Regions from separate parts of the Streptomyces sp. NPDC052109 genome, predicted to be linked through region 3. Evidence: predicted binding sites of a transcription regulator. Region 3 holds the regulator's gene; each other region holds the start of a gene.
What was found. Region 3 encodes HrcA, which represses chaperone genes, less so after heat shock. Its sites were predicted from a motif close to TTNGCACTCNGNNNNNCNGAGTGCNAA; they were not measured.
Positions count from the first base shown of each region.

Region 1: the regulator HrcA is predicted to act here: its motif matches at 2,002-2,028, upstream of groES (co-chaperone GroES).
Region 2: the regulator HrcA is predicted to act here: its motif matches at 4,192-4,218, upstream of groL (chaperonin GroEL).

Region 1 is NZ_JBFAWF010000002.1:340,539-346,814, reverse strand. It holds gene AB0L59_RS07075 (polysaccharide deacetylase family protein) at 55-975, shown strand; gene AB0L59_RS07070 (polysaccharide deacetylase family protein) at 972-1,829, shown strand; gene groES (co-chaperone GroES) at 2,176-2,484, shown strand; gene groL (chaperonin GroEL) at 2,606-4,231, shown strand; gene AB0L59_RS07055 (ester cyclase) at 4,307-5,014, opposite strand; gene AB0L59_RS07050 (SDR family oxidoreductase) at 5,091-5,864, opposite strand; gene AB0L59_RS07045 (MOSC domain-containing protein) at 5,995-6,276, opposite strand, start outside.
Region 2 is NZ_JBFAWF010000010.1:50,588-56,863, forward strand. It holds gene AB0L59_RS21260 (trehalose-6-phosphate synthase) at 1-482, opposite strand, end outside; gene AB0L59_RS21265 (glucosyl-3-phosphoglycerate synthase) at 566-1,510, opposite strand; SAM riboswitch class I at 1,671-1,826, shown strand; gene thrC (threonine synthase) at 1,844-3,127, shown strand; gene AB0L59_RS21275 (ubiquitin-like small modifier protein 1) at 3,124-3,399, shown strand; gene AB0L59_RS21280 (cold-shock protein) at 3,831-4,037, shown strand; gene groL (chaperonin GroEL) at 4,382-6,004, shown strand; gene AB0L59_RS21290 (hypothetical protein) at 6,249-6,276, shown strand, end outside.
Region 3 is NZ_JBFAWF010000001.1:569,914-576,189, reverse strand. It holds gene AB0L59_RS02620 (nitronate monooxygenase) at 1-988, opposite strand, end outside; gene dnaJ (molecular chaperone DnaJ) at 1,089-2,225, opposite strand; gene hrcA (heat-inducible transcriptional repressor HrcA) at 2,226-3,242, opposite strand; gene AB0L59_RS02605 (MBL fold metallo-hydrolase) at 3,405-4,127, shown strand; gene AB0L59_RS02600 (DUF3097 domain-containing protein) at 4,162-4,977, shown strand; gene hemW (radical SAM family heme chaperone HemW) at 5,154-6,276, opposite strand, start outside.

The sequences.
Region 1 (6,276 bases), on a different contig from region 3:
CCGGCGGCGGTGTCGGCCCGGGCACGGGGCACCTGCCTGGAAGGATCCGGCACCATGCGAGCAGTCCTACAAAACGATAAAAAACGGGCACTCTGCGGACGGCTGGTCCCGGTCTGCGGAGCTGCCGCGCTGGCCTGCGCGCCCCTTCTCTCCGGCTGCGCCGGCCCCGTCGAGACCCGCCCCGCACCCGCTCCGGGCGGCGCGCGGATCCTGAGCCCCCAGAGCGTCGAACGCGCCCGCCGGGCCGCGGAGCACGCCCGCCTGGTCGCCGCCGCCAAGCGCTGGGGGCTTGAGCAGGTCCCGCTGACCCCGCCCGCGCCGCCCGAGAGGAAGCCGGAGATCACCGCCCGGGCCGGCTTCGAGGTGAGCCACCAGGAGGAGTGGGGCCTGCCCCCGGTCTTCACCACGATTCCCACCCGGCAGAAGATCGTCTTCCTCACCATCGACGACGGTTCGGAGAAGGACCCGAAATTCCTGCGGATGATGCGGGACCTGAAGATCCCGTACACCGCCTTCCTCAGCGACTACCTGGTCAAGGACGACTACGGCTACTTCCGCACGATGCAGTCCTACGGCCACACCCTGAACAACCACACCCTGCACCACCCCTACCTGCCGGGTCTGTCCTACGAGGAGCAGAAGGACGAGATCTGCGGCATGCAGGACATCATGAAGAAGCAGTTCGGCAAGCGCCCGACGGTCTTCCGCCCGCCGTACGGCAACTACAACCAGGACACCCTGCGCGCAGCCAAGGCCTGCGGCATCAAGTACGCGCCGATCTGGAACGAGGAGGTCTACGTCGACCACTGGGAGTACCGCGAGGACGACCAGAAGATGCGCCGCGGCGACATCGTCCTCACCCACTTCCGCGGCCGGTCCGACTGGAACGGCACGATGATCGACGACATGCGCCGCTTCCTGAACAAGGTCACGCGCGAGGGCTACGCCGTGGCCCGCCTGGAGGACTACCTGTGAGGCCGGGGGCGGGACGCGGCAGAGCGGGTCGCGGACGGCGCCCGGGCCGGTGCGTCGCCGCGCTCCTCGCCTCGGCCCTCCTCCTCACCGGCTGCGCCCAGTCCGTCGACCCCATCGAACGCCTCGGCAAGAAGGCCGCCGAGGGGGTGCGCCCGCCCAGCCCCACCCCCGACCAGGCCTACCGCCGCTGGGGCCTGACCGAGCCCCTCGCCCGGCCGCCGCGGCCCGCCGCCCGCGCGCTCGCCCTCACCCCGCAGAGCGCGGGCCGCGCCCTGCCCCGGGTCATGGACCACATCCCCACCCGCGACCGGGTCGTCTTCCTCACCTACGACGACGGCGCCGAGAAGGACCCCCGTTTCGTCGACATGGTCCGCGAACTACGGCTCCCGGTGAGCATGTTCCTCACCGACAGCGCCGCCGGTCCCGACTACGGCCACTTCGCCCGCCTGCACCAGCTGGGCGCCGGCATCCAGAACCACACCCTCGACCACCGCGCGCTGGCCGGACTGCCGTACGCCGGACAGCGCGCCGAGATCTGCGGCCAGCAGGACCGGCTCAGGTCCAGCCTCGGCCTGCGCCCCCGCCTCTTCCGCCCGCCGTACGGCTCGTACGACACCACGACCCTGCGCGCGGCCGCGGACTGCGGCATCTCGGCGGTCGTCCTGTGGCGCGCCGCGATGACCCCGGCCGACCTCGTCTACACCCGCGGCGCGCGCCACCTCCGCCCCGGCGACATCGTCCTCGTCGGACCGGACGAGATGGCGGGTCCGACCCTGCGGGAGCGCACCACGCGCCTGCTGCGGAGGGTGCAGCAGAGGGGGCTGACGGTGGGGCGGCTGGAGGACTACCTGTAGGGCACCCGTCCGGCGCCGGTCGGCGGAGATCAGCCCGTCCGGCGCTCGAGGACGGGGCCGGAAGGCCCGGCAGCGGGGGCCGGGGGCGGAGCGAACCCGGTGCGGCGGGACGGCGCCGGGCCGCAGGGCAACCCTGCGCGGACCAGGATTTCGGCCGACGCGCCGCACCGCATTGGCACTCCGCTTGACCGAGTGCTAACCCCGGTCATAGTCTCGGCTCTGGCACTCCCCGAGGGAGAGTGCCAACAAACGCGACGGGCAGGTCCGGCACCCGCGACGACGGATCGACCTGGTCGCCACCTCAGACAGTTAACCCCGTGAGATCTCCGAAGGGGGAGGTCGGATCGTGACGACCACCAGCTCCAAGGTTGCCATCAAGCCGCTCGAGGACCGCATCGTGGTCCAGCCGCTCGACGCCGAGCAGACCACCGCCTCTGGCCTGGTCATCCCGGACACCGCGAAGGAGAAGCCCCAGGAGGGCGCCGTCCTCGCCGTGGGCCCGGGCCGCTTCGAGAACGGCGAGCGCCTTCCGCTCGACGTCAAGGTCGGCGACGTCGTCCTGTACAGCAAGTACGGCGGCACCGAGGTGAAGTACAACGGCGAGGAGTACCTCGTCCTCTCGGCTCGCGACGTGCTCGCGATCATCGAGAAGTAATTCACCCCGAGCAACTTTGCTCTTGAACTGCGCCCCTGGCCCCCGCGACCGATAACGAAGCCGGGCGCCCGGGGCGCAGTTGTCTTTGCACCCACAGATTTCCGAGAGGGCTTCCGCTGTCATGGCGAAGATTCTGAAGTTCGACGAGGACGCCCGTCGCGCCCTTGAGCGCGGCGTCAACAAGCTGGCCGACACGGTGAAGGTGACGATCGGCCCCCGGGGCCGCAACGTCGTCATCGACAAGAAGTTCGGCGCCCCGACCATCACCAACGACGGTGTCACGATCGCCCGCGAGGTGGAGATCGAGGACCCGTACGAGAACCTCGGCGCCCAGCTGGTGAAGGAGGTGGCGACCAAGACCAACGACATCGCGGGTGACGGCACCACCACCGCCACCGTGCTCGCCCAGGCGCTGGTGCGCGAGGGCCTGAAGAACGTCGCCGCCGGCGCCTCCCCGGCCGCCCTGAAGAAGGGCATCGACGCCGCCGTCAAGGCCGTCTCCGATGAGCTGCTGGCCTCGGCCCGCCCGATCGACGAGAAGTCCGACATCGCCGCCGTCGCCGCGCTGTCCGCCCAGGACCAGCAGGTCGGCGAGCTCATCGCCGAGGCGATGGACAAGGTCGGCAAGGACGGTGTCATCACCGTCGAGGAGTCCAACACCTTCGGTCTGGAGCTCGACTTCACCGAGGGCATGGCCTTCGACAAGGGCTACCTGTCGCCGTACTTCGTGACGGACCAGGAGCGCATGGAGGCCGTTCTCGACGACCCGTACATCCTCATCAACCAGGGCAAGATCAGCTCCATCCAGGACCTGCTGCCGCTGCTGGAGAAGGTCATCCAGGCCGGCTCCTCCAAGCCGCTGCTGATCATCGCCGAGGACGTCGAGGGCGAGGCCCTGTCGACCCTGGTCGTCAACAAGATCCGCGGCACCTTCAACGCCGTCGCGGTGAAGGCCCCCGGCTTCGGCGACCGCCGCAAGGCGATGCTGCAGGACATGGCCGTCCTCACCGGCGCCACCGTCATCTCCGAGGAGGTCGGCCTCAAGCTCGACCAGGCCGGCCTGGACGTGCTGGGCTCCGCCCGCCGCGTGACGGTCACCAAGGACGACACCACCATCGTCGACGGTGCCGGCAAGTCCGAGGACGTCCACGGCCGCGTCGCGCAGATCAAGGCCGAGATCGAGAACACCGACTCCGACTGGGACCGCGAGAAGCTCCAGGAGCGCCTCGCGAAGCTGGCCGGCGGCGTGTGCGTGATCAAGGTCGGCGCCGCCACCGAGGTGGAGCTGAAGGAGAAGAAGCACCGTCTGGAGGACGCCATCTCCGCGACCCGCGCCGCGGTCGAGGAGGGCATCGTCTCCGGTGGTGGCTCCGCCCTGGTCCACGCCTCCAAGGTCCTCGAGGGCAACCTCGACAAGTCCGGCGACGAGGCCACCGGTGTCGCGGTCGTCCGTAACGCGGTCGTCGAGCCGCTGCGCTGGATCGGCGAGAACGCCGGCCAGGAGGGCTACGTCATCGTCTCCAAGGTCAAGGACCTGGAGAAGGGGCAGGGCTACAACGCCGCCACCGGCGAGTACGGCGACCTGGTCAAGGCCGGCGTCATCGACCCGGTGAAGGTCACCCGCTCCGCCCTGGAGAACGCCGCCTCCATCGCCTCCCTGCTGCTCACGACCGAGACCCTGGTCGTCGAGAAGAAGGAAGAGGAGGAGCCGGCTGCCGCGGGCCACGGCCACGGCCACGCCCACTGAGCGACACGCTCGTGACGAAGGCCCGGCACCCCGCGTGGGGCGCCGGGCCTTCGCCCTGTCTTGCCGTGCCGGAGGCTACTGCTCCAACTCGTCCAGCGCCCCCAGCTGCTGCATCAGCCCCAGCTGGTCCTCCTGCCACCAGGTCTCGGCGATCTTGCCGTCGTGCCCGAAGCGGAACAGCGTCGTCCCGGTCATGGTGACGTGTCGGCCGGTCGGCGGGATCCCCAGGAAGTCGCCCTTGTGCGTGGCCTCCCAGGTCCAGCGTGCGCAGGCCCGGTCGTCCTGGGTGAGCACGTCCTCGAGCGTGAACGTGAAGTCGAAGGCGCCGCGCCACATCCGGTACTCGGCACGGACGTTGTCCAGGCCGATGGTGTCCTGCGGATTCATCGGATCGTGGCTGTGGACGTCCTCGTCCAGCAGGTCGTTGAGCGGCGGCAGTTCGCCCGCGGTCGTGAGCGCCTCGTAGAACCGCCGCACGGTGTCCTCGGCCAGCCGCTCGTCCCGCACGACGTCCAGATCGGTGAAGGTCGGCATCTCGTCGCACAGGGCGACGATCCCCTGAAAGATCTTGTCGGTCTCCGGGAGGTTCGAGTTCCGCATCGCCTCCTCGTACGACGGGAACTCCACGACTTCGACGACGTGCGCCGCGTCCGAGCGGTCCTTGCCGACCAGCGCGTGCGTCGCCGTCCGTCTCCCCTTGGTCTGCGCGACCCAGTCGTCCATCAGCCGGTTCATCTCGTCCAGCCGGCTCGTCCTGCACTCGATGAGCTGTACGAAGGTCATGACGCCGCCTCCCGGCCCCCCTGCCCCGGTTGTGTCACGCTCATTTTCGCACCGGGACGGCAGCGCCACCTGTCCGCTACTGCGGCCCGTACTTGCGCCCGGTCCGGGAGGAGATGCCGCCCAGCAGTCCCCGCGGAGCCACCTTGGCCAGGCCCGTCAGGGCCTTGTAGCGGGGGTCGGGGATCGACAGGGACTTGCCGCGGGCCAGGTCGGTCAGGGCCGTCGCGACCAGCTTGTCGGCGTCCAGCCACATCCAGCCCGGGATGTTGTCCGTGCCCATCCCGGCCCGCTGGTGGAACTCGGTGCGCACGAAACCGGGGCACAGGGCCATCAGGCGGACGCCACTGCCGGCCAGGTCCCTGGCCGCGCCCTGCGTGAACTGCACGACCCATGCCTTGGAGGCGCCGTAGGTGCCGCGCGGCACGAACGCGGCCACGGAAGCCACGTTGACGATCCCGCCGCGCCCCCGTTCGCGCATCGCCTCGGCCGCCGCCGAGGTCAGCCGGAGCACCGCCTCGCAGTGCACCTTGAGCATCTTCAGTTCGTCGGCCATGGAGACGTCGAGATAGCGCCCCTTGTTGCCGAAGCCGGCGTTGTTGATCAGCAGGTCGACCGGGCTCTTCCGGTCGCCGAGGCGGTCGGCCACCGCCTCGATGCCCTTGTCCTCGGACAGGTCGGCGGTCAGCACCTCCACCTCGACGCCATGCCGGTCGTGCAGTTCCGTCGCCTGTTCGCGCAGCCGCTTGGTGTCCCGGGCCACCAGGACCAGGTCGTGCCCGTCAGCCGCCAGCCGCCGCGTGAACGCGGCGCCGATCCCCGCGGTCGATCCCGTAATCAGAGCCGTTGTCATGGCCCAAGCGTAGTGACCCGGAGATGGCGCCGGAGCGAACGTGTCCGCTCCATCGGGGGCCCGGACGGCGGCGACTGCCTCCCCGTGCGGCACCGCCCGGACGGCCGCCGCCCCGGCGGCCGACGGCCGGTCAGCCCGCCTGCTCGGCCAGGTACTTGCGCGCCTTCGCCAGCGTCTCCGAGTGCAGTGCCTCGCCCGCCGCGAGCAGCCGCGGCAGCAGCTGCCGCTCGGTGGTGACCGCGCGGAACTGCATCGCCGCCGTCACTCCGTGGTCCGGCCGGTGCACGATCTCGATCGGATCGCCCGCCCGTATCTCGCCCGGTTCGATCACCCGGAGGTAGGCACCCGTTGCGCCCTTCCGCGTGAATCTCTTGACCCAGCCGCGCTCGCCCAGATGGCCCTGGAACGTGCG
Region 2 (6,276 bases), on a different contig from region 3:
CACAGGTGGTAGTCCTGGATCAGCACGGCCGCGCGCTCGGCCGCCTCCTGGGCCAGCGCCTCGGCGAACGCCCGGTTGTAGGCCTCGTACGACGCCCACTGCCGCCGGAACTCCGCGTCGAAGACCGGCTCCAGCGGGGTCTGGTACAGCATGTGGTGGACGAACCAGAGGACCGAGTTGGCGATCCCGTTGTAGGCGTCCGTGTGCACCGAGGCGTCGATGTCGAGCATCCGCACCCGCTGTCCGCCGGTGTCCACGGCCGGCAGCAGCCCGCCGCCCGCACGCCGTACGGCCTCCCGGTCGCCGTCGCCGAGCGCCGCGCACACCCACACCGAGTCCGCGTCCGCCCCGATGGCCGACAGCCCCGAGACCAGCCCGCCGCCGCCCCGCTTGGCGCGCAGCGCGCCGCTCTCGTCCACCGTGTACGAAACCGGGCCGCGATTGGACGCGACCAGCACCTCAGCACCGTCCGTGGAAGCCATGGTCCTCAACCTAGCCCGGCCCGGAAACGCTCAAACGTACGGCCGAGCACGGCGCGCCGACGTATACGACCGCTGCGGCCGGTTCACGCCACCCTGCGCCCGGCGTACTCCGCGATCTCCACCATCGGCGGCCGCTCCTCGGTGTCCACCGAGTACGTGCGCGGCTCGAAGCCGTCCTCGCCCCGCTCGAACTGGGTGAGGGACGGCCGGACCAGATGGCCGCGGGCCAGCCGGAGCTGGGCCGTGCGGTAGATCGCCGCGGCCATCCGGCCGAGCGCCTGGCCGTCCTGGTGCCGGTGCTTGCGGACCCCCACATCGACCTGGGCCAGCGCGTCCAGGCCCACCAGGTGCAGCGCGTCCACCAGCATGCCCAGCTCGACGCCGTAGCCGACGGGGAACGGCAACTGCTCCAGCAGTGAGCGCCGGGCGGCGTACTCGCCGCCGAGCGGCTGCACGAATCCGGCGAGCTGCGGCCAGTGCATGTTCAGCAGCGGGCGGGCCATCAGCTCGGTGACCCGGCCGCCCTGCCCGGCCGTACCGGCGAGCGGGCGGTCGTACATGGCCTTGACCAGGTCGACGTCCGGCTCGGTGAGCAGCGGGCCGACGATCCCGGAGACGAAGTCGGAGGAGAACTCCCTCAGGTCGGCGTCGACGAAACAGACGAGGTCGCCGGTGGTGACGAGGAGCGAGCGCCACAGCACCTCGCCCTTTCCGGGGACGGCCGGAACGCGGGGCAGGATCTCGTCCCGGTGAACGACCCGGGCGCCCGCGGCGGCGGCCACCTCGAAGGTGCGGTCGGTGGAGCCGGAGTCGACGACGACGATCTCGTCGACGAGCGGGGCCTGCTCGACGAGGTCGTGACGGATCACCGCGACGATGTCGCCGACCGTCTCCTCCTCGTTGAGGGCGGGCAGCACGACGCTGACCGTCTGCCCCGTGCGCTGTTTGGCGGACAGGATCCGGTGGAGCGGTCGATCGGCCACGGACCAGGAGCGGGTGGCCAGCCAGCGCTCGACTTCTTCCAGCACGGTCTGCGGCTCCTCACTGTTCGTGATCACACGGGGGTGATCGTGTGATCCATCTCGCGGTTCGGACGACTATCTCAACTGTCCTGGCCTTCGGTTACAGTCTTGAACAACGCCGATGACCATCGCATGTCGGGGGTCGCGCGCGTCCACAACCGAATACCGCTCATCCAGAGGGGCAGAGGGACACGGCCCGATGAAGCCCCGGCAACCCTCCAGTCGGTACTCGTAGATCCGCAGTGATCGCTCCGCGAGGCTCCCGGCTAGGGAAGGTGCCAAATCCGTCTCACGGCGAGATGCGTCGTGAGGAAGATGAGGAGAAAGGGCCTCGCCTCCATGGCTGTGCAGACAGTTGCAAGCTCCAGCACCCCCACCGTCGACCTCGGTCCCGCCGCGGCCCTGAGCTGTCGCGAGTGCGGTCACCGCGTCCCGCTCGGCCCGGTGTTCGCCTGCGAGGAGTGTTTCGGCCCGCTGGAGATCGCCTACGACTTCTCCGCCTACGACACCGAAGAGCTGCGCCGCCGCATCGAGGCCGGCCCCGCGAACATCTGGCGGTACGCCCCGCTGCTGCCGGTCCCGGCGGACGTGGCCGACAAGCCGAACCTGAACCCGGGCTGGACCAAGCTCGTCAAGGCCGACAACCTCGCCGCCGAACTCGGCGTCACCGGCGGCCTGTTCGTGAAGGACGACTCCGGCAACCCGACCCACTCCTTCAAGGACCGCGTGGTCGCCCAGGCCCTGGAGGCCGCGCGCGCCTTCGGCTTCACCACCCTGTCCTGCTCCTCCACCGGCAACCTCGCCGGTGCCGTCGGCGCCGCCGCGGCCCGGGCCGGCTTCCGCTCCTGCGTGTTCATCCCGCACGACCTGGAGCAGGGCAAGGTCGTGATGGCCGCCGTCTACGGCGGCGAACTCGTCGGCATCGAGGGCAACTACGACGACGTGAACCGTTTCTGCTCCGAGCTGATCGGCGACCCGGCCGGCGAGGGCTGGGGCTTCGTCAACGTCAATCTGCGGCCGTACTACGCGGAGGGCTCCAAGACCCTCGCGTACGAGATCTGTGAGCAGCTCGGCTGGCGGCTGCCCGACCAGATCGTGGTCCCGATCGCCTCCGGCTCCCAGCTCACGAAGATCGACAAGGGGCTGCAGGAGCTGATCAAGCTGGGTCTGGTCGAGGACAGGCCGTACAAGATCTTCGGCGCCCAGGCCGAGGGCTGCTCGCCGGTGTCGACCGCCTTCAAGGCCGGGCACGACGTCGTGCGGCCCCAGAAGCCGAACACGATCGCCAAGTCCCTGGCCATCGGCAACCCGGCCGACGGGCCGTACGTCCTGGACATCGCGCGCCGCACCGGCGGTGCGGTGGAGGACGTCACGGACGAGGAAGTCGTCGACGCCATCAAGCTGCTGGCCCGCACCGAGGGCATCTTCGCGGAGACGGCGGGCGGGGTGACCGTCGGCGTCACCCGCAAGCTGCTCAAGGACGGCGCCCTGGACCCGACGAAGACCACGGTGGTCCTCAACACCGGTGACGGCCTGAAGACCCTCGACGCGGTGGCCGGGACCGGCCTCACCGCCACCATCCGCCCGACCCTGGACTCCTTCCGAGAGGCTGGCCTCGCATGAGCGTGACCGTTCGCATCCCCACCATCCTGCGCACCTACACCGGGGGCCGGGCCGAGGTGACGGCCGAGGGCGCGACCCTCGCCGAGGTCATCGAGGACCTGGAGAAGAACCACACCGGGATCGCCGCGCGCGTCCTGGACGACCAGGGCAAGCTGCGCCGGTTCGTCAATGTCTACGTGAATGACGACGACGTCCGCTTCGAGCAGGGGCTGGAGACCACGACCCCGGACGGCGCCGGTGTCTCCATCATTCCGGCGGTCGCCGGCGGTTGATCGTTACCTTGGGTAACTTCAGTTACTCATTGTTCATCGAATTGCCCCCTCCGCGAGAGAAGCGGAGGGGGCAATTCTGTGTGATTGAGCGCGGTAGAGTTGGGGAACGCGCTCTCGGCCGGACGGGTCGGGGGCCCTGTATTCATGCCGCGTGCCCGACAAGAAGTAGCCAAAGTGTGCGGGTTTTATGCGGCTTTTGTGCCCTTTATGGGGCCCGACTTGCCCGGAATTCGGGCGAATTCTCACTACATTCCGGACCGTTCCCGTCCAGAATTCTCGTCCGATTGACCTGTTGCAGACGGCAGTTGGACAGATACATTCAGCCGCGGTCGACGCGTTCCGGCGCACGCCCCCGTCCCATGGGGGGTGAGGTCTGACCCGGGTCCGCGAAGTGTGGATCTGTGCAAGGGCCAGTAATAGGGGAGTTAGGCATGGCTCAGGGCACCGTCAAGTGGTTCAACGCGGAGAAGGGGTACGGCTTCATCGCGGTCGACGGTGGTGCGGATGTTTTCGTCCACTACAGCGCGATCCAGATGGACGGTTACCGCACCCTGGAAGAGGGACAGCGGGTCGACTTCGAGATCTCGCAGGGTCAGAAGGGCCCGCAGGCGGACATGGTCCGGCTGGCGACCAGCTGAAGCACGCGTCGGCTGACAGCGACGTTCTTCTGTTCATCTTCGAAGGGCCCGCACCTCGCACAGGGTGCGGGCCCTTCGGCGTGCCCGGACGGCGGGCGGTGATCGTCGCCGGTGTTCGCGGGCGGCTTACGACGGATCCGTACCCCTGTAGGCGCTTGCACTCGACCATGCCGAGTGCTAATCATTGGCGTTAGCACTCTGAAGGTGAGAGTGACAGTGAAGGACCGGGTCGGTGAGGCCCGCGGGCCAAGTGGGGCAAGGAACCACGCGGCCGGCGAGCCGTCCGTCGCGGGCGCGGGCGCGGTCCGAAGGAATCACCCCCAGTCCTGGAGGGACCACTTCACATGGCCAAGATCATCGCGTTCGACGAGGAGGCGCGGCGCGGCCTCGAGCGCGGCATGAACCAGCTCGCGGACGCCGTCAAGGTGACGCTCGGCCCCAAGGGCCGCAACGTCGTCCTCGAGAAGAAGTGGGGCGCCCCCACGATCACCAACGATGGTGTCTCCATCGCCAAGGAGATCGAGCTCGAGGACCCGTACGAGAAGATCGGCGCCGAGCTGGTCAAGGAAGTCGCCAAGAAGACGGACGACGTCGCCGGTGACGGTACGACCACCGCGACCGTGCTCGCCCAGGCCCTCGTCAAGGAAGGTCTGCGCAACGTCGCCGCCGGTGCCAACCCGATGGCTCTGAAGCGCGGTATCGAGAAGGCCGTCGAGGCCGTCTCCGCCGCCCTGCTGGAGCAGGCGAAGGACGTCGAGACCAAGGAGCAGATCGCCTCCACCGCGTCCATCTCCGCCGCCGACACCCAGATCGGCGAGCTGATCGCCGAGGCCATGGACAAGGTCGGCAAGGAAGGCGTCATCACCGTCGAGGAGAGCAACACCTTCGGCCTGGAGCTCGAGCTCACCGAGGGCATGCGCTTCGACAAGGGCTACATCTCCGCCTACTTCGCGACCGACATGGAGCGCATGGAGGCGGTGCTCGAGGACCCGTACATCCTCATCGCCAACTCCAAGATCTCCTCGGTCAAGGACCTGCTCCCGCTCCTGGAGAAGGTCATGCAGTCGGGCAAGCCGCTGCTGATCATCGCCGAGGACGTCGAGGGCGAGGCCCTGTCGACCCTGGTCGTCAACAAGATCCGCGGCACCTTCAAGTCCGTCGCCGTCAAGGCCCCGGGCTTCGGTGACCGCCGCAAGGCCATGCTCGGCGACATCGCCATCCTCACGGGCGGCGAGGTCATCTCCGAGGAGGTCGGCCTCAAGCTGGAGAACGCGACCCTGGACCTCCTGGGCCGCGCCCGCAAGGTCGTCATCACCAAGGACGAGACCACCATCGTCGACGGTGCCGGCTCCTCGGAGCAGGTCAACGGCCGCGTGAACCAGATCCGCGCCGAGATCGAGAACAGCGACTCGGACTACGACCGCGAGAAGCTGCAGGAGCGCCTGGCGAAGCTCGCCGGCGGTGTCGCGGTCATCAAGGCCGGTGCCGCCACCGAGGTGGAGCTCAAGGAGCGCAAGCACCGCATCGAGGACGCCGTCCGCAACGCGAAGGCCGCCGTCGAGGAGGGCATCGTCGCCGGTGGTGGCGTGGCCCTGCTGCAGGCTTCCCAGGTCTTCGAGAAGCTGGAGCTCGAGGGTGACGAGGCGACCGGCGCCAACGCCGTGCGCATCGCGCTCGAGGCCCCGCTGAAGCAGATCGCCGTCAACGCCGGCCTCGAGGGCGGTGTCGTGGTGGAGAAGGTGCGCAACCTGACCCCGGGCCACGGCCTGAACGCCGCGACCGGCGAGTACGTCGACCTGGTCGCCGAGGGCATCATCGACCCGGCGAAGGTGACCCGCTCTGCCCTGCAGAACGCCGCCTCCATCGCCGCGCTGTTCCTCACCACCGAGGCCGTCATCGCCGACAAGCCGGAGAAGGCCGCCGCGCCGGCCGGCGGCGGCATGCCGGGCGGTGACATGGACTTCTGATCGACCTGACGGTTGATCGCCTGTCCTTCGGACCGAGGGCGGCACGTCCAGCTTCCGGCTGGGGGTGCCGCCCTCGGGCGTTTCGGCCGGCGTGCCGAGCGCCGCCTGCCCCGCTTCCGGATGCCCCTGCCCTGCCTTCCGCAGCCCCTGCTCCAGCAGGGTGAAGGACTTGGGCGCTCCGCCCGGCTGCGGCTCGCGCTCTTCGCGGCCCCCGCCGCGGTAACCGGCCTGCCGGCAGTAGGCGTTGAGCCGGGCGTTCCCCGAGGCCCGCT
Region 3 (6,276 bases):
CCCGGGACAGCCGGTGGCCCTGGCCGGCCCACAGCGCCATGCCCTGCGCGTCCCCGGCCTTGGCGGCCGCCTTGCGCAGCGGCGAGGTGAGGTGGTGGACCTCCGGGTAGGCGGCGGGGGCGTACGGCCCGTGCTCGCGCATGAACCGGTTGACCAGACCGCGCGCCGGCCGCCCGGAGAACGCGCGCGTCAGCTCGGTGCGCGCGAACAGGGGGTCGGTCAGCGCCCGCTTGTGCAGGGCGTCGGCGCCGGACTCGGGGGTGGCGAGGAAGGCGGTGCCCAGCTGGGCCGCGCTCGCGCCGGCCGCGAGGACGGCGGCGATCTGGCTGCCGCGCATGATGCCACCGGCGGCGACGACCGGAATGCCCACGGCCTCGCGGATCTGCGCGACCAGCGACAGCAGTCCGATGCCGGAACCGTCGTTCTCGGCCAGGTCCCGATGGGTGCCCTGATGACCGCCGGCCTCCACGCCCTGCGCGATCACCGCGTCCGCGCCGGCCTGCTCGACCGCGCGGGCCTCCTCGGCGGTGGTGGCGGTGACCAGCGTGAGGGTGCCGGCCCGGCGCAGCTTGTCGAACACCTCCCGGCTCGGCACACCGAAGTGGAAGGAGACCACCGGCACCGGGTTGTCGAGGAGTACCGCGAGCTTGGCGTCGTAGCCGTCGTCGCGGCCGCTGTCCGGATCGCCCAGCTCGGTCTCGTACCAGGCGGCCTCGCCGGCCAGCTGGTGGGCGTAGACCTCGACGGCACCCGACTCGGCATACTCGGGCTGCGGCATGAACACGTTCACGCCGAACGGGCGGCTCGTGAGCCCCCGCAGCTGCTTGATCTCCTGGTACATGCCGTCGGCGGTCTTGTATCCGGCGGCGAGGAACCCGAGACCACCGGCCTCGGAGACGGCGGCGGCGAGCTGCGGGACGGAGACACCGCCCGCCATGGGGGCCTGCACGATCGGGTGGGGGAAGAGATCGGTCAGCGCGGAGGACATGACCGCATGTTGTCACGTCCCTCGAACGAGTCCGAATCCGGGCGTCCGATGGCATAAACCGCTGGCATACGGGGTGCCGGGGCACCCCGTGGCCAGTGGCTCAGCGCCCGTTGAACGCGTCCTTCAACCGCGAGAACAACCCCTGCTGCCCGGGCTGGAACTGCCCCTGCGGTCGCTCCTCGCCGCGCAGCTTGGCCAGCTCGCGCAGCAGCCGCTCCTGCTCGGGGTCCAGCTTGGTCGGCGTCTGCACCTCGACGTGTACGACCAGGTCACCCCGGCCGCCGCCGCGCAGATGTGTGACACCCCGGCTGTGCAGCGGGATCGACTGGCCGGACTGGGTGCCGGGCCGGATGTCGACCTCCTCCATGCCGTCCAGCGTCTCCAGCGGCACCTTGGTGCCGAGGGAGGCCGCGGTCATCGGGATGGTGACCGTGCAGTGCAGGTCGTCGCCGCGCCGCTGGAAGGTGGCGTGCGGCAGCTCGTGGATCTCGACGTACAGGTCACCGGCGGGACCCCCGCCCGGACCGACCTCGCCCTCACCGGCGAGCTGGATCCGGGTGCCGTTGTCGACACCGGCCGGGATCTTCACGGTCAGGGTCCGGCGGGAGCGGACGCGGCCGTCGCCGGCGCACTCCGGGCACGGGGTCGGCACGACCGTGCCGAAGCCCTGGCACTGGGGGCAGGGACGCGAGGTCATGACCTGGCCCAGGAAGGACCGGGTGACCTGGGAGACCTCTCCGCGGCCACGGCACATGTCACACGTCTGGGCGGTGGTGCCCGGAGCCGCGCCCTCGCCGTTGCAGGTGTTGCAGACGACCGCGGTGTCGACCTGGATGTCCTTGGTGGTCCCGAAGGCCGCCTCGTCCAGCTCGACCTCGATCCGGATCATCGCGTCCTGGCCGCGGCGGGTGCGCGAGCGGGGCCCGCGCTGCGACGCCGTGCCGAAGAACGCGTCCATGATGTCGGAGAAGTTGCCGAAGCCGCCGGCCCCGAAGCCGCCCGCGCCGGCGCCGCCGGACTGGGAGAGCGGATCGCCGCCGAGGTCGTAGACCTGCTTCTTCTGCGGGTCCGACAGCACCTCGTAAGCGGCGTTGATCTCCTTGAACCGCTCCTGGGTCTTCGGGTCGGGGTTGACGTCCGGGTGCAGCTCGCGGGCGAGCCGGCGGAACGCCTTCTTGATCTCATCCTGCGACGCGTCGCGGCGCACGCCGAGAACGGCGTAGTAGTCCGTGGCCACTTACGACTCCGCCAGGATCTGTCCGACGTACCGTGCCACTGCGCGTACCGCTCCCATCGTTCCCGGGTAGTCCATGCGGGTCGGTCCGACCACGCCGAGCTTGGCAACCGCCTCGCCGCCCGAACCGTAGCCGACCGACACGACGGAGGTGGAGTTGAGTCCCTCGTGGGCGTTCTCGTGCCCGATGCGCACCATCACGCCCGGATCCTTGGCCTCGCCGAGGAGCTTGAGGAGCACCACGTGCTCCTCAAGGGCCTCCAGGACGGGCCGGATCGTGAGGGGGAAGTCATGTCCGAAGCGGGTGAGATTGGCGGTCCCGCCGATCATCAGCCGCTCCTCGTTCTCCTCGACGAGTGTCTCCAGGAGGGTGGAGAGCACCGTGGAGACCGTACCGCGGTCCTCCGGCTCGAAGGCGTCCGGGAGGTCCTCGACCAGCTTCGGCACGTCCGTGAACCGGCGCCCCGCGACCCGGCTGTTCAGCCGGGCGCGAAGATCCGCGAGCGACGCCTCCCCGAACGGCGCCGGGCAGTCCACCATCCGCTGCTCGACCCGGCCGGTGTCCGTGATCAGCACGAGCATCACGCGCGCGGGGGCGAGCGAGAGCAGCTCCACGTGCCGGACGGTGGACCGGGTCAGGGACGGGTACTGCACGACGGCGACCTGCCGCGTGAGCTGCGCGAGCAGCCGCACGGTCCGCGCCACCACGTCGTCGAGGTCGACGGCACCCTCCAGGAAGTTCTGGATCGCCCGCCGCTCGGGCGCGGTCATCGGCTTGACGCCCGCCAGCTTGTCCACGAACAGCCGGTAGCCCTTGTCCGTGGGGATGCGCCCCGCACTCGTGTGCGGCTGGGCGATGAACCCCTCGTCCTCCAGGGCCGCCATGTCGTTGCGGACCGTCGCCGGGGACACGCCGAGGTTGTGCCGCTCGGTCAGGGCCTTCGACCCGACCGGCTCCTCGGTGCCGACGTAGTCCTGGACGATGGCGCGCAGCACCTGAAGCCTGCGTTCACTCAGCATCCGCGCGCACCTCCAGCACGTCGTCCCCTCTGTCCCGCGGTTCCGTCCGCCTGGCACTCTTCGCACGCGAGTGCCAGCGTTCCCGGCCCAGTGTACGGCTGTCGGGTACACCCAGGGCAAGGTCGGTGCGGTCGCGGCGGCTCCTGGGGCTAGCGTCGCGGTATGACGGTGACTTGGGAAGAGCTGGGGTGGGAGCGGCTGGCCGCCGGGGCCGGCCGCTGCCGGCTGCCCGGCTGGGACTGCACGGCCGGGCTGGTCCTCGGGGAGGGTACGGCGCTGATGGTGGACGCCGGCGCCAGCCTGGCCGAGGGGGCGCGGCTGCGGGCGCAGGCCGAGGAACTGGCCGGCGGCCGTGTGACCCATCTCGCGCTGACCCATCCCCACTTCGATCATGTCTTCGGGGCGCCCGTCTTCGCGGGGGCCGAGGTGTACGCGGCGGTGGGGGTCGACGCGGTGTTCGCCCACGAACGCACGGAACTGCGCCGGGACGCCGTGCGGAACGGGCTCTCCGTGACCGACGCCGACGAGGCGGTGGACGCGCTGGTGTCCCCGCGCCACCTGGTCTGCGGCGAGTGGACGCTGGACCTCGGCGCCGGCCGCCAGGCGCTGCTGGCGAACGTGGGCCCTGGGCACACGGCGAACGACCTCGCGATCCTGGTCCCCGGCGCGCCGGAGGTGGTCTTCTGCGGCGACCTGGTCGAGGAGTCGGGCGAGCCCCAGGCCGGCCCCGACGCACTTCCGTCCCGCTGGCCGGACGCCCTGGACCGGCTGCTCTCCCTGGGCGGCGAGGACGCGTTGTACGTACCCGGTCACGGAGCGGTGGTGGACGCGGGATTCGTACGACGGCAACGCGACGCGCTGGCGGCGCGTTTCGGCGTGTCGTAGGCACGGGCCGACCGGTTCTCCTATCGTCATCCGAATGCGCCAGTACTCCGCCGACCTGACCCCGCCGTGGAAGAAGCCCAAGGCCGTGCCGGAGGTACCGGCGGAGCCGGGACTGGTGGTGGAGGAGTCCGGCACCGGGTTCTGCGGGGCGGTGATCCGCTGCGAGGCGGGCACGGTGACCCTGGAGGACCGCTTCGGCAAGCACCGGGTGTTCCCGCTGGAGCCGCGGGGCTTCCTGCTGGAGGGGCGGGTGGTGACGCTCGTGCGGCCGTCGTCCTCGGCTCCGCCACGCCCCACCCGTACGGCCTCCGGTTCGGTCGCCGTCCCCGGCGCACGCGCGCGCGTGGCCCGCGCCGGCCGCATCTACGTCGAGGGCCGGCACGACGCCGAGCTGGTCGAGAAGGTGTGGGGCGACGACCTGCGCATCGAGGGCGTGGTCGTGGAGTACCTGGAGGGCGTGGACGACCTGCCGGCGATCGTGGCCGACTTCGCTCCCGGCCCGGACGCGCGCCTGGGCGTCCTGGTGGACCACCTGGTGCCGGGCACGAAGGAGTGGCGGATCGCGGAGTCGGTGACCAGCGAGCACGCACTGGTGGTGGGCCACCCGTACATCGACATCTGGGAGGCGGTGAAGCCGGCCGCGGTGGGCATCGAGGCGTGGCCGCGCGTACCGCACGGGCAGGACTGGAAGACGGGGGTGTGCCGGGCGCTGGGCTGGCCGTCGGAGAACACCGGGGCGGTGTGGCAGGCGATCCTGAAGCGGGTGGGGTCCTACAGGGACCTGGAGCCGCAGCTGCTGGGGAGAGTGGAGGAGCTGATCGACTTCGTCACGGGCAGTGGTGGGGCCTGACGTCGGGGAACGTTCCGAACTCGGTGGTCTTCACCATGCCGGTGGTCATCGGTCCATCGCCCGCAGCGGTCATCTCCGCAGCCCTCCGGTCTCTGCCACCGCGCAATGCAGTGGCAGCCTGCGAACCAGGTCAGGGACCGAACCGGCGTTCCGGGGGGGGCCACCCGCCGAAGTGATCAGTCCACCAGGTCCCGCACCACCGCATCCGCCAGCAACCGCCCGCGCAGGGTCAGCACGGCCCGCCCCTCCGCGTACGGGCCGTCCTGGAGGAGCCCCTCCCCCAGCGCCTTCCGGGAAGCAGCGAGCCCCTCCTGCTTCAGCAGCGACAGCGGCACCCCCTCCCGCAGCCTCAGTTCCAGCAGGATGCGCTCCACGCGCCGGTCCTCGTCCGAGAGCAGTTCCCGCCCCGCCCCCGGCGACCGGCCGGAGGCGAGGGCCGCCGCGTACGCCCCCGGGTGCTTGACGTTCCACCAGCGCACCCCGCCCACGTGCGAGTGCGCTCCCGGGCCCGCGCCCCACCAGTCGGCGCCGCGCCAGTACAGCTCGTTGTGCAGGCAGCGGCCCGCCTCGGAGGTGGCCCAGTTGGACACCTCGTACCAGTCGAAGCCCGCCGCGGACAGCGTCTCCTCGGCGATCAAGTAGCGATCGGCGTGGACGTCGTCGTCGGTCATCGGGACCTCGCCCCGGCGGATGCGGCGCGCCAGCTGCGTGCCCTCCTCGACGATGAGCGCGTAGGCGCTGATGTGGTCCGGGCCCGCGCGCAGAGCGGCCTCCAGGGACGCCCGCCAGTCGTCGTCGCTCTCCCCCGGGGTGCCGTAGATCAGGTCGAGGTTCACGTGCTCGAAGCCCGCTGCCTTCGCCTCCGCGACGCAGGCCTCGGGGCGGCCGGGAGTGTGGGTGCGGTCGAGGATCCTCAGCACATGCTGCCTCGCGCTCTGCATGCCGAAGGAGATCCGGTTGAAGCCGCCCTCCCGGAGCGTGGCGAGGTACGCCGGGTCCACCGACTCCGGGTTCGCCTCCGTCGTGATCTCCGCGTCCGGGGCCAGACCGAACTCGTCGCGGACGGCCGCCAGCATCCGTACGAGATCGTCGGCGGCCAGCAGCGTGGGCGTGCCGCCGCCGACGAACACCGTGCGGACCTCGCGCGGGTCGTCGCCGAGCACCTTGCGGGCGAGCCGGATCTCGTCGGTCAGCGTGTCCGCGTAGTTGTCGCGGGACGCCAGCACGCCGCCCGTGCCGCGCAGCTCGGTCGCGGTGTAGGTGTTGAAGTCGCAGTAGCCGCAGCGGGTCGCGCAGTAC